Regions from separate parts of the Hwanghaeella sp. 1Z406 genome, predicted to be linked through region 1. Evidence: riboswitches for the same ligand, from Rfam matches in the RefSeq annotation. Region 1 holds a riboswitch; the other holds the start of a gene.
What was found. A riboswitch is a leader RNA that binds a small molecule or an ion and turns the genes downstream of it on or off. The one in region 1 is predicted to bind cobalamin.
Positions count from the first base shown of each region.

Region 2: another riboswitch for cobalamin. It lies ahead of ACOSDR_RS02310 (hypothetical protein); the one in region 1 lies ahead of ACOSDR_RS05665 (CbtB domain-containing protein).

Region 1 covers NZ_JBLZHU010000002.1:266,003-270,421, forward strand. The annotation lists gene ACOSDR_RS05655 (stimulus-sensing domain-containing protein) at 1-1,086, shown strand, start outside; gene ACOSDR_RS05660 (SCO family protein) at 1,194-1,850, shown strand; cobalamin riboswitch at 1,936-2,159, shown strand; gene ACOSDR_RS05665 (CbtB domain-containing protein) at 2,195-2,386, shown strand; gene ACOSDR_RS05670 (CbtA family protein) at 2,513-3,283, shown strand; gene ACOSDR_RS05675 (DMT family transporter) at 3,742-4,419, opposite strand, start outside.
Region 2 covers NZ_JBLZHU010000001.1:514,445-518,863, reverse strand. The annotation lists gene ACOSDR_RS02325 (dienelactone hydrolase family protein) at 1-232, shown strand, start outside; gene hutG (N-formylglutamate deformylase) at 1,021-1,815, shown strand; gene ACOSDR_RS02315 (TMEM165/GDT1 family protein) at 1,838-2,119, opposite strand; yybP-ykoY riboswitch at 2,137-2,300, opposite strand; gene ACOSDR_RS02310 (hypothetical protein) at 2,338-2,691, opposite strand; cobalamin riboswitch at 2,727-2,954, opposite strand; gene ACOSDR_RS02305 (tellurite resistance TerB family protein) at 3,081-3,506, shown strand; gene ACOSDR_RS02300 (hypothetical protein) at 3,511-4,419, opposite strand, start outside.

The DNA of each region.
Region 1 (4,419 bases):
TTGGTGCTGTCGGTCGCCTTGCCGGTAGCGCGCTATGTTCATGTGTTTGGCAGTTTGATGCTGTCGCGGGATGGCGCGCGAATCGATTCCGCCATGCGCGATGTGCGATTGACCGTGCTGGCGGTTTTTGCCGGGGCGCTTGTCATAACGACATTGCTGTCCCTGTATTTTGCCGGAACCATTGCCCGTCCCCTGCATCGACTGGCAGAGGCGGCAGAAAAGGTCCGCCATTCGGTTGGCCGGGATGCCATGGCAATTCCGGATCTGACGGGGCGTCATGATGAAATTGGTGATCTGTCGGGCGTCTTGCGGGAAATGACAGATGCTTTGACCAGCCGTATCACCGCCATCGAACGGTTTGCCGCAGATGTCAGTCACGAGATCAAGAATCCCCTGACCTCCTTGAAAAGCGCGATTGAAACCGTTCAACGGGTAAAGAATCCAGACCATCAGCGCGAATTGCTGCGTATTGTGAAAGAGGATGTTGAGCGGCTGGACCGTTTGATCACGGATATCTCAGATTCCTCACGCCTGGATGCGGAACTGGGCCGTATTCAGACGGAAGAGGTTGATATTGCAGAAATGCTGGACATGCTTGTCAGCGTTCATCGCACAGCGCGGGGCGAGTCACATCGCCGCGACGAGACAGAGCGCGAATCCGAGCCGAAAGCCGAAACCGGGCCGGTGCTGTCATTCATTCGCCGGAATAATGGCCCGTTCAGTGTCGCAGGTATGGAAAGCCGATTGGTTCAGGTCTTCCAGAACATCATTTCCAATGCGGAGAGCTTCAGCCCGGATGGTGGTAAGATTGAGTTATCTGTGATGCGTGACGATAACTGGATTGTCGCCATGTGCGAGGATGAGGGGCCGGGCCTGCCCGCAGGCAAACTGGATGCGATATTCAACCGATTTTATACAGAGCGCCCGGAGCATGAGAAGTTTGGCGGGCATTCCGGTTTGGGTCTGTCGATCTGTAAGCAGATTGTAGAGGCCCATGGCGGTGCAATTCACGCAGAAAATCGCACGGGTTCTAAGGGGACACCATCGGGTGCGCGCTTTGTCGTTCGCTTGCCAGCCGCATCGTAACATCCCTTCCTTTAGGATGCGCGACGATTTGGCGTCTTGAGGCGCGGCGGGCCGATCCCTTAATGTCTGGACCTTAAATTGAAAGATGTAACAAAAGCGATGGGTACATGAATCGCAAAGCTCTCCCCATAATTGGTGTAATGTTGGCAGCCATGGCCGCGATCGGCCTGGCGGCTCTGGTCGCCTGGAATCAATTGGCTGGAACCGGTCATGAACAAGGCGTCAGTCGTTCCGGTGAAGCACTGGTTGCGCCTGGCATCACTGTTGGCGGCAGCTTTGAACTGATCAATCAGGATGGTCAGACGGTCACGCAAGACAGTTTTCCGGGACAGTATCAGTTGATTTATTTCGGCTATAGCAGTTGCCCGGATGTGTGCCCGACGGAATTGTCCAGCATGGCAGCAGCCCTTGATATCGTTGCGGAAAATAAGCCCGATCTGGCCAAACAAGTAACGCCGGTTTTTATTACCATCGATCCGGCGCGTGATACGCCTGAAATGATGAAAGACTACGTCACCGCGTTTCACCCCCGTATGGTGGGCCTGACCGGATCTGATGCGGCAATTGCCGATATTGCCCGAAAATTTCGCGTTTTCTATTCTAAGGGCACCCAGATTGAGGGTGGATTTTACCTGATGAACCATTCCGGATATGTCTATTTCATGGCGCCGGACGGATCCTTCGTCACCATGTTCCATGGCGGAACGGCCCCTGAAACAATGGCGGAGGCGATCACCCGCTATGTTTCAGGCAAGGACGGTTAGAACACATTTTAGAATATCCACAGCGCCAAAAAGGATACTGGGTGTCGCGTTCACGCTTGACGATGCTGTCGTGTCCGCGATACAGCTTAATGGAATGTGGATCGGTGCTCCTTTAAGGGCCTTAAGGTCTTGGAGCGAAGAGGGAACACAGGAAGGGTCTACCCATCAGGGGACCTGCGCCTGGGCCGCCCCCGCGACCGTGAGCGGTGAGTATTTTTCGATTTTGCCACTGAGGTTCGATGCCTTGGGAAGGCGGAAAGATACGAGGATCCGTGAGCCGGGAGACCTGCCGAGCGACCACACGATCTCAAGAAACCGTCGGGTGTGACGGGGGGAGAAAAGTGATGAAGACGCGTAACACGACCACCACTGCCGATCAGGCCTATCTCGCAAATCGGACACAGACTCTGGCTGCTGCGCTTGCCGCTGCTGTATTCGGGTCATTTCTGTTCCTGGCGATTGGTTTTGCCCATTCCGCAACGGTCCATAATGCGACCCATGATGCCCGGCACGCATTCGCGCTGCCCTGCCACTAATCGCTATGGAATGATTGGGGTCCGGGTCGGGCGTTTGTCTGACGCGGTGACCCGTCTCTGTTCAATCCAGTCTTATTGACCTGACCGTGGCACGATACCGTGCCGCGCAAGAATGGGATATTGTCCATGTTTAGAAAACTCTTCGGGGCGGCCTTTGCCGCCGGTATTATCGCGGGTCTGTTGATCACCGGCATTCAACAAGTCACCACCACACCGCTGATCCTGCATGCGGAAGAATATGAAAATGGCGGGCATGATCATGCCGCCGCCGTTCAGTCGGATTATGTGATTATTCAGACCAAACTGTTTTCAACCCGCCCGTCTGCCGGGTCAGAGACGCTGTTCCTGGCCCACAGCAACAGTGGGACAGAAGGTCATGATCATGACGACGAGGCATGGGCACCAGAGGATGGCCTGGAACGGACCGTCTTTACATTGGGTGCAAATATTACGATGGGAATCGCCTTTGCCCTGATGCTGACGGCCGCCTTTGCTGTGCATGGCGGGGAAATGTCGGGCCGTCGCGGCGTCCTGTGGGCGATGGGCGGTTTTGCCATGTTCACATTGGGCCCGAATTTGGGATTGCCGCCAGAGGTCCCGGGCAGCATGGCCGCTGAACTGGGGGCCCGCCAGATGTGGTGGCTGGGCTGTGCTGCGGCGACCGGGATTGGCCTGTGCCTGATGGTATTCGGGCGCAAGATTGGTTTTGTTGTGCTGGGCATATTGATCCTGATTGCACCGCATGTCATTGGCGCGCCGCATCCAGAGGAAATCGGGGGTGGGGTGCCGCCGGAACTGGCAGGTCATTTTGCCGCCGCTTCCATCGTGGTTGCGGCCGTTTTCTGGGCCATGCTGGGCTGGCTCAGCGGCACGTTCTACAAGCGGTTTGAGGCTTAAAGCAAACCCCGAGCAGACGAAAGTCTGCGACGACGCGTTTGCTATAAAAACAAGAAGCCAGCGCATTTTGTGTGCGCTCATGCGGACGCATGATGCGCTGGCGCAAACCCCGAGCAGACGAAAGTCTGCGACGACGCGTTTGCTATAAAAACAAGAAGCCAGCGCATTTTGTGTGCGCTCATGCGGACGCATGATGCGCTGGCGCAAACCCCGAGCAGACGAAAGTCTGCGACGACGCGTTTGCTATAAAAGCAAGAAGCCGGCGCATTTTGTGTGCGCTCATGCGAACGCATGATGCGCTGTCGCAAACCCCGAGCAGACGAAAGTCTGCGACGACGCGTTTGCTATAAAAATAAGAAGCCAGTGCATTTTGTGTGCGCTCATGCGGACGCATGATGCGCTGGCGCAAACCCCGAGCAGACGAAAGTCTGCGACGACGCGTTTGCGTAAAATGATGTCTAAAGCAGGTTCTGTTCAGCGGGGTCTATCTGTTTGTTCAGGCGGTTTTCGCGCCAGGCAATGAAGATCCCGCTGGCAGTGACCATGCCACAGCCGATCCAGGTGGTCAGGGTCGGGAAATCCTGAAAAACGTAATAGCCCACAATGGTTGATGTCACCATTTCCAGATAGGGCATTGGGGCCATGGCAGATGCTTCCAGCCGATCTGCCGCCCAGACGATCAGCCCATGGCCCAGCGTCAGGATCGCCCCCATAATGCCGATCATGCCCCATTGGCGGGGTGTGAAGGGCTGATAGACGGGGATCACCACCACAGACATCACCAGAACGCCGATGAACCCCATCCACATCATTGTGACCATCGGGGGATTCTGCCCAGCGATTTTGCGCGTCACCAGCAGATAACCGGCAAAGCAGGCAGCCGTCGCCAGCGCATACAGGGATCCGGTTTGAAATGAGTCCGCGCCGGGCCGCACGATCAGCAGCATGCCCAGAAAGCCAACCACCACGCCGGACCATCGCCAGATCCCGACACGTTCTTTCAGCACCAGTCCAGACAGGGCGGTGACCAATAGGGGCGCAACAAACAGGGTGGCCGTCATGGTCGGCAGGGGGATGGTCAGCAGCCCGGTGAAGAAGAACATTGTCGCCGTGACCAGCAGCAACGCCCGAATCAC
Region 2 (4,419 bases), on a different contig from region 1:
CGCCAAAATCTCCGTGCCTTTCCAGGCCCATTTCGCCACCAAGGATGATTGGTGCACCCCACAAGCGGTTGAACAATTGCGCAAGGATATGGCCGGCGTGAAAAGCCCGGTTGATATTCACGAATACGACGGTGAACATGGATTTTTCAATCAAACCCGCGAGGTGTTCAATCGCAATGCAGCCGATGTAAGCTGGGAACGCACAATCAGTTTTCTAAACAAGGTTCTGTGACGCACCACAAACGGTATCAGGTGACAGCACCCCACCCGCCTCCGCGGGTATGAGGAGTGGGCAAAGGTTAACCGCAGAGGGCGTAGAGGAACTGGTGCCCTATAACTTTCCACGTCTGACCTTCAACACCACCCTCCCCCTTCGAGACGCTACGCTCCTCTGGGTGAGGGTGCCTTTGGCGTCAACATCGTCACCCCGGACAACGATCCGGGGTCCAGGGCGGCTGGCGCGATTGGTGCCTGTGGCTCTGGATATCAGCAGGGAACTGACAATCCCACCAATCGTCTCATTCTCATCCTGAGGAGGCGCGGCAGCGCCGTCTCGAAGGAGGGGCTGTAAGTTCGGTGCTTACAGAGGGCTCCCCCTTCGAGACGCTACGCTCCTCAGGGTGAGGGTGCCTTTGGCGTCAACATCGTCACCCCGGACACCGATCCGGGGTCCAGGGCGGCTGGCGCGATTGGTGCCTGTGGCTCTGGATATCAGCAGGGAACTGACAATCCCACCAATCGTCTCATTCTCATCCTGAGGAGGCGCGGCAGCGCCGTCTCGAAGGAGGGGCTGTAAGTTCGGTGCTTACAGAGGGCTCCCCCTTCGAGACGCTACGCTCCTCAGGGTGAGGGTGTCTTTGGCGTCAACATCGTCATCCCGGACACCGATCCGGGGTCCAGGGCGGCAGTCATGGGTGTTGGGGGTCGCGTGCGATATCAGCGAAACACAATACTACTGAGAGTCGAAAAAACACGACGTTAGGACATTGATTTAACGAATAATTCAAGTAATCTCCCGAAATGTCATCAAGCTATCGCCTTCACAGTGGCACAGCGCCGCTTCTCGTCAGTGTTCCCCACTCAGGAACAGCTGTACCCAAAGATATCTCGAATCGACTGACGGATGCGGCCAAGCCGCTGCCAGATACCGACTGGCATGTGGATCGGCTGTATGATTTTGCCGCCGACATGGGGGCCTCTGTGCTTGTCGCGGAATATTCGCGGTACGTCATTGATCTTAATCGACCCCCCGATGATGAAAATCTGTATCCGGGAAAGGCGACAACAGGGTTGGTTCCGGTTGATACTTTCTCAGGCGATGCGATTTATCAGGATGATATTGATCCTGATATGGCCGAAGTCATGGGGCGGATCGATGGGTATTGGATGCCCTATCACACGGCCCTTGCGAAAGAACTGGACCGCATCAAGCAGGAGCATGGTCACGCCGTCTTGTGGGACGCGCATTCTATTGCGTCGCGCGTCCCTCGATTCTTTGAGGGACAGCTGCCCGATTTTAATCTGGGCACCAATATGGACAAAAGTTGCGCGCCAGATCTGGCCCAGGCCGTGCTGGCACAGGCACAAGCCGCCACAGGTTTCACTGCCGTGCTGAATGGCCGGTTCAAGGGCGGATACATTACGCGCAATTATGGCATTCCCCGGGATCATGTTCATGCAATCCAGTTGGAATTGAGCCAGATCACCTATATGCAGGAAAGCGCGCCCTGGCCCTACCTGGACGATAGGGCCAACAAGGTGCGCGCCCATTTGCAACGCATGTTGGAAACCTGCCTGACCTGGAAACCAGCCTAGTGTGGTGCGCGCATATCTGGAATCACCAGGATCCCTGAAAGTGATCATAGATACTCCACAGCCCCATGATTACGAATCCGCAGCCCGCGATCAGTTTCAAGGGGATCATGGTCAATGTGCGTTCTGCAACGGTGCCCAGAAACACCGCCAGAGCGGTTGATAAGACCAACGCAGCGGCGGCGGCACAGAAAACACCAAAAGGTGTCATCGCCTTATCCGTGGCGAACAGAACCGTCGCCAACTGGGTCTTATCTCCCAGTTCCGCAAGGAAAACAGTGATAAAAATGGCAATAAAAGGCTGCATGAAACACTCCAAAAGGGGACCGGCGACAAGATGACGACTCCGAACGGCCGGTCCCTCCGAACCCGATCAGAATCGCCATAGGTCTTGCCAAACCGTGACTGGCCGCCTGTGCCATGGCAGTTGCCAAGTATGTTGACACAGGCCCCTATAAGAAGGGCGGCTACTCCCCTACGGAGTGCGTAGAGGATACCCAGCCGGAACCGGATCGTCAATAGCCTTTAGTTACGGGGGCGGCGTCGTCGACCGGATGCCAGTCTTTCCGCAGGATATTGGGCAATTTCCCGCAATAGCGTGGCAAGTCGGCCGGTTTCCCCCTGATCCGCCTGCGCAAAGAGCGGCATTCGTCCAAGAATCGCCGCCGCCCGTGCTGGATCCATGGCATCAGGCAGCGTAATCAACCAGGATAGCACCGCATCTTCTGCAGCCCCAACCGGAAGGGGTGTGCCACATTGAAACAATCCGGACAGACAATTTTGAGGGTCTAACTTTGTTATTTTTTGAAAGTCTGTCGACTGACCCGTCGAGGTGAAATGTTCTAACGCCGCATAATCAGGATATGCCAGTCCACTCATCGTAACCTCCTCCGGGGCACCCCGCCCGGTCGTTTGGGTTTAATGTGAAGAGCGGCAGGTCTCCTGGCTTGCGGGTCAATGCCGAACCACCCTGCCTTCCCGACAAAAAATTGTCAGTGGCATGAATGGGCGATCGGCTCGCCGCTTACAGTTGCGGGGGCAGCTTCGGCTTTGGCAGCATCAAGATCAATCATGATCCAGACATCCACCGCACCGAATTCCCTTTTGATCCCCTAATGGGAACCGCTCAATATTCAAACAGATTACCTGAAATTTAAACAACGACTAGAGAAAAAGCGACAGGCTTCACCCTGCTACCGTCACTTGACCAAGGGGTATAAGCGCGGTCAAACTAGCGTTGCGATCGGGACCTATTATAGGGGGGTAGAATGCTGGACGGATTACGCCAATCATTGGCAGAGCGATATGAACGCCATAAGCATCGCCCATTCCTGGAAGCGTGCATGGCAACCTGTGCCTTGGTGGCGATTGCGGACGGAGAGGTCTCCCTTTCTGAACGGGGTCGACTGGATCAAATTATCGATGCGATTGACCGACTGAGCATTTTTGATGTGCACGAAGCGATTGATCTGTTCAATGAAACGATAGAAGCAATCAAGGCTGATCCCGCTCAGGGGCGCGAAGATGCCCTAAAACCAATCGCCGACTGCCGCAGCGATGCGGGCGATGCCGTACTATTGGTTAAGGTGGCGCTGGCGGTCGGTCAGGTCGACGGCGTGCTGCTGCCCAGCGAACGCGCCCAGTGCGAAATTATCTGCGAGGCATTGGGCCTCACTCTCAGCGACTTCGAATAAGCGGCTAGTTACCGGCTTCAGGCAGGGGCGCCAAAGTCGGCGCCTGTTCCATGGGTTGCTCCTGTGACACAGCAGGCGCACTCTCGGGTATCTGTGCGCCGGTTGGCGCCGCTGCAGCAGGCTGTTCCTGCGCCAGAGACTCGTAATTTGGGGATAACAGCGCCCCATCCCGAATGTCATTGATGACATCAATCAGATCTGCCGATTGATTCGACATCGCGATCGCAACAGCGGCAAGGCCCACCGCTTTGGCTGGATCAACCCCAATCTTATCCGTGACTTCCTGGCCAAAATTTGGATCACCCAATCGACCAGCCGCCGCCGCCACACGGATCAAGGCCTGATACCTAGGGACGTCAAACCCGCCATCTGGTGTACGCGGCAGAACCACACCCGATTGCGGTTCCGGGATGCGCGCCGCCGTGTCATAGGCCCCCAAGAGATCCCCCGCCGCCAATTGTGCCAGAGAAATTGCCAGCAGGGCAGAATTGAACCCCTGATCGCCCTTATTCTCAAAGGCAATGCGATAGGCTGCACTGATGGTTTTCTGGGCGTCTTCAATACGGCCGCGTCTTGCTTCTGCGATTGCGACCTGGACCAGGGCACGCACCTTTGCCAGATCCGTCTCCAAGACCTCTGATAAATCCCGGGCACGGCTGAAAATCGCCTGATCCGCGCTTTCCAGCCCAACCTTGATCTGGGCACTGAGAACGGCATCCAGGGCATCCGGGACATATTCAGGTAAGGTCGGGAAACCAGTCGGATCAAGCGATTCAGCCAATAATGCGCTGGCCCCTTCCGGGTCATTCTCCAGCCCCCGCCCCAATGCCACTGCGGCCATGATCTGGGCCCGCATCCCGATATAGGGAATATAATCTTTCAGCACCAAAGCTTCGGGCAATTTACCCTGATC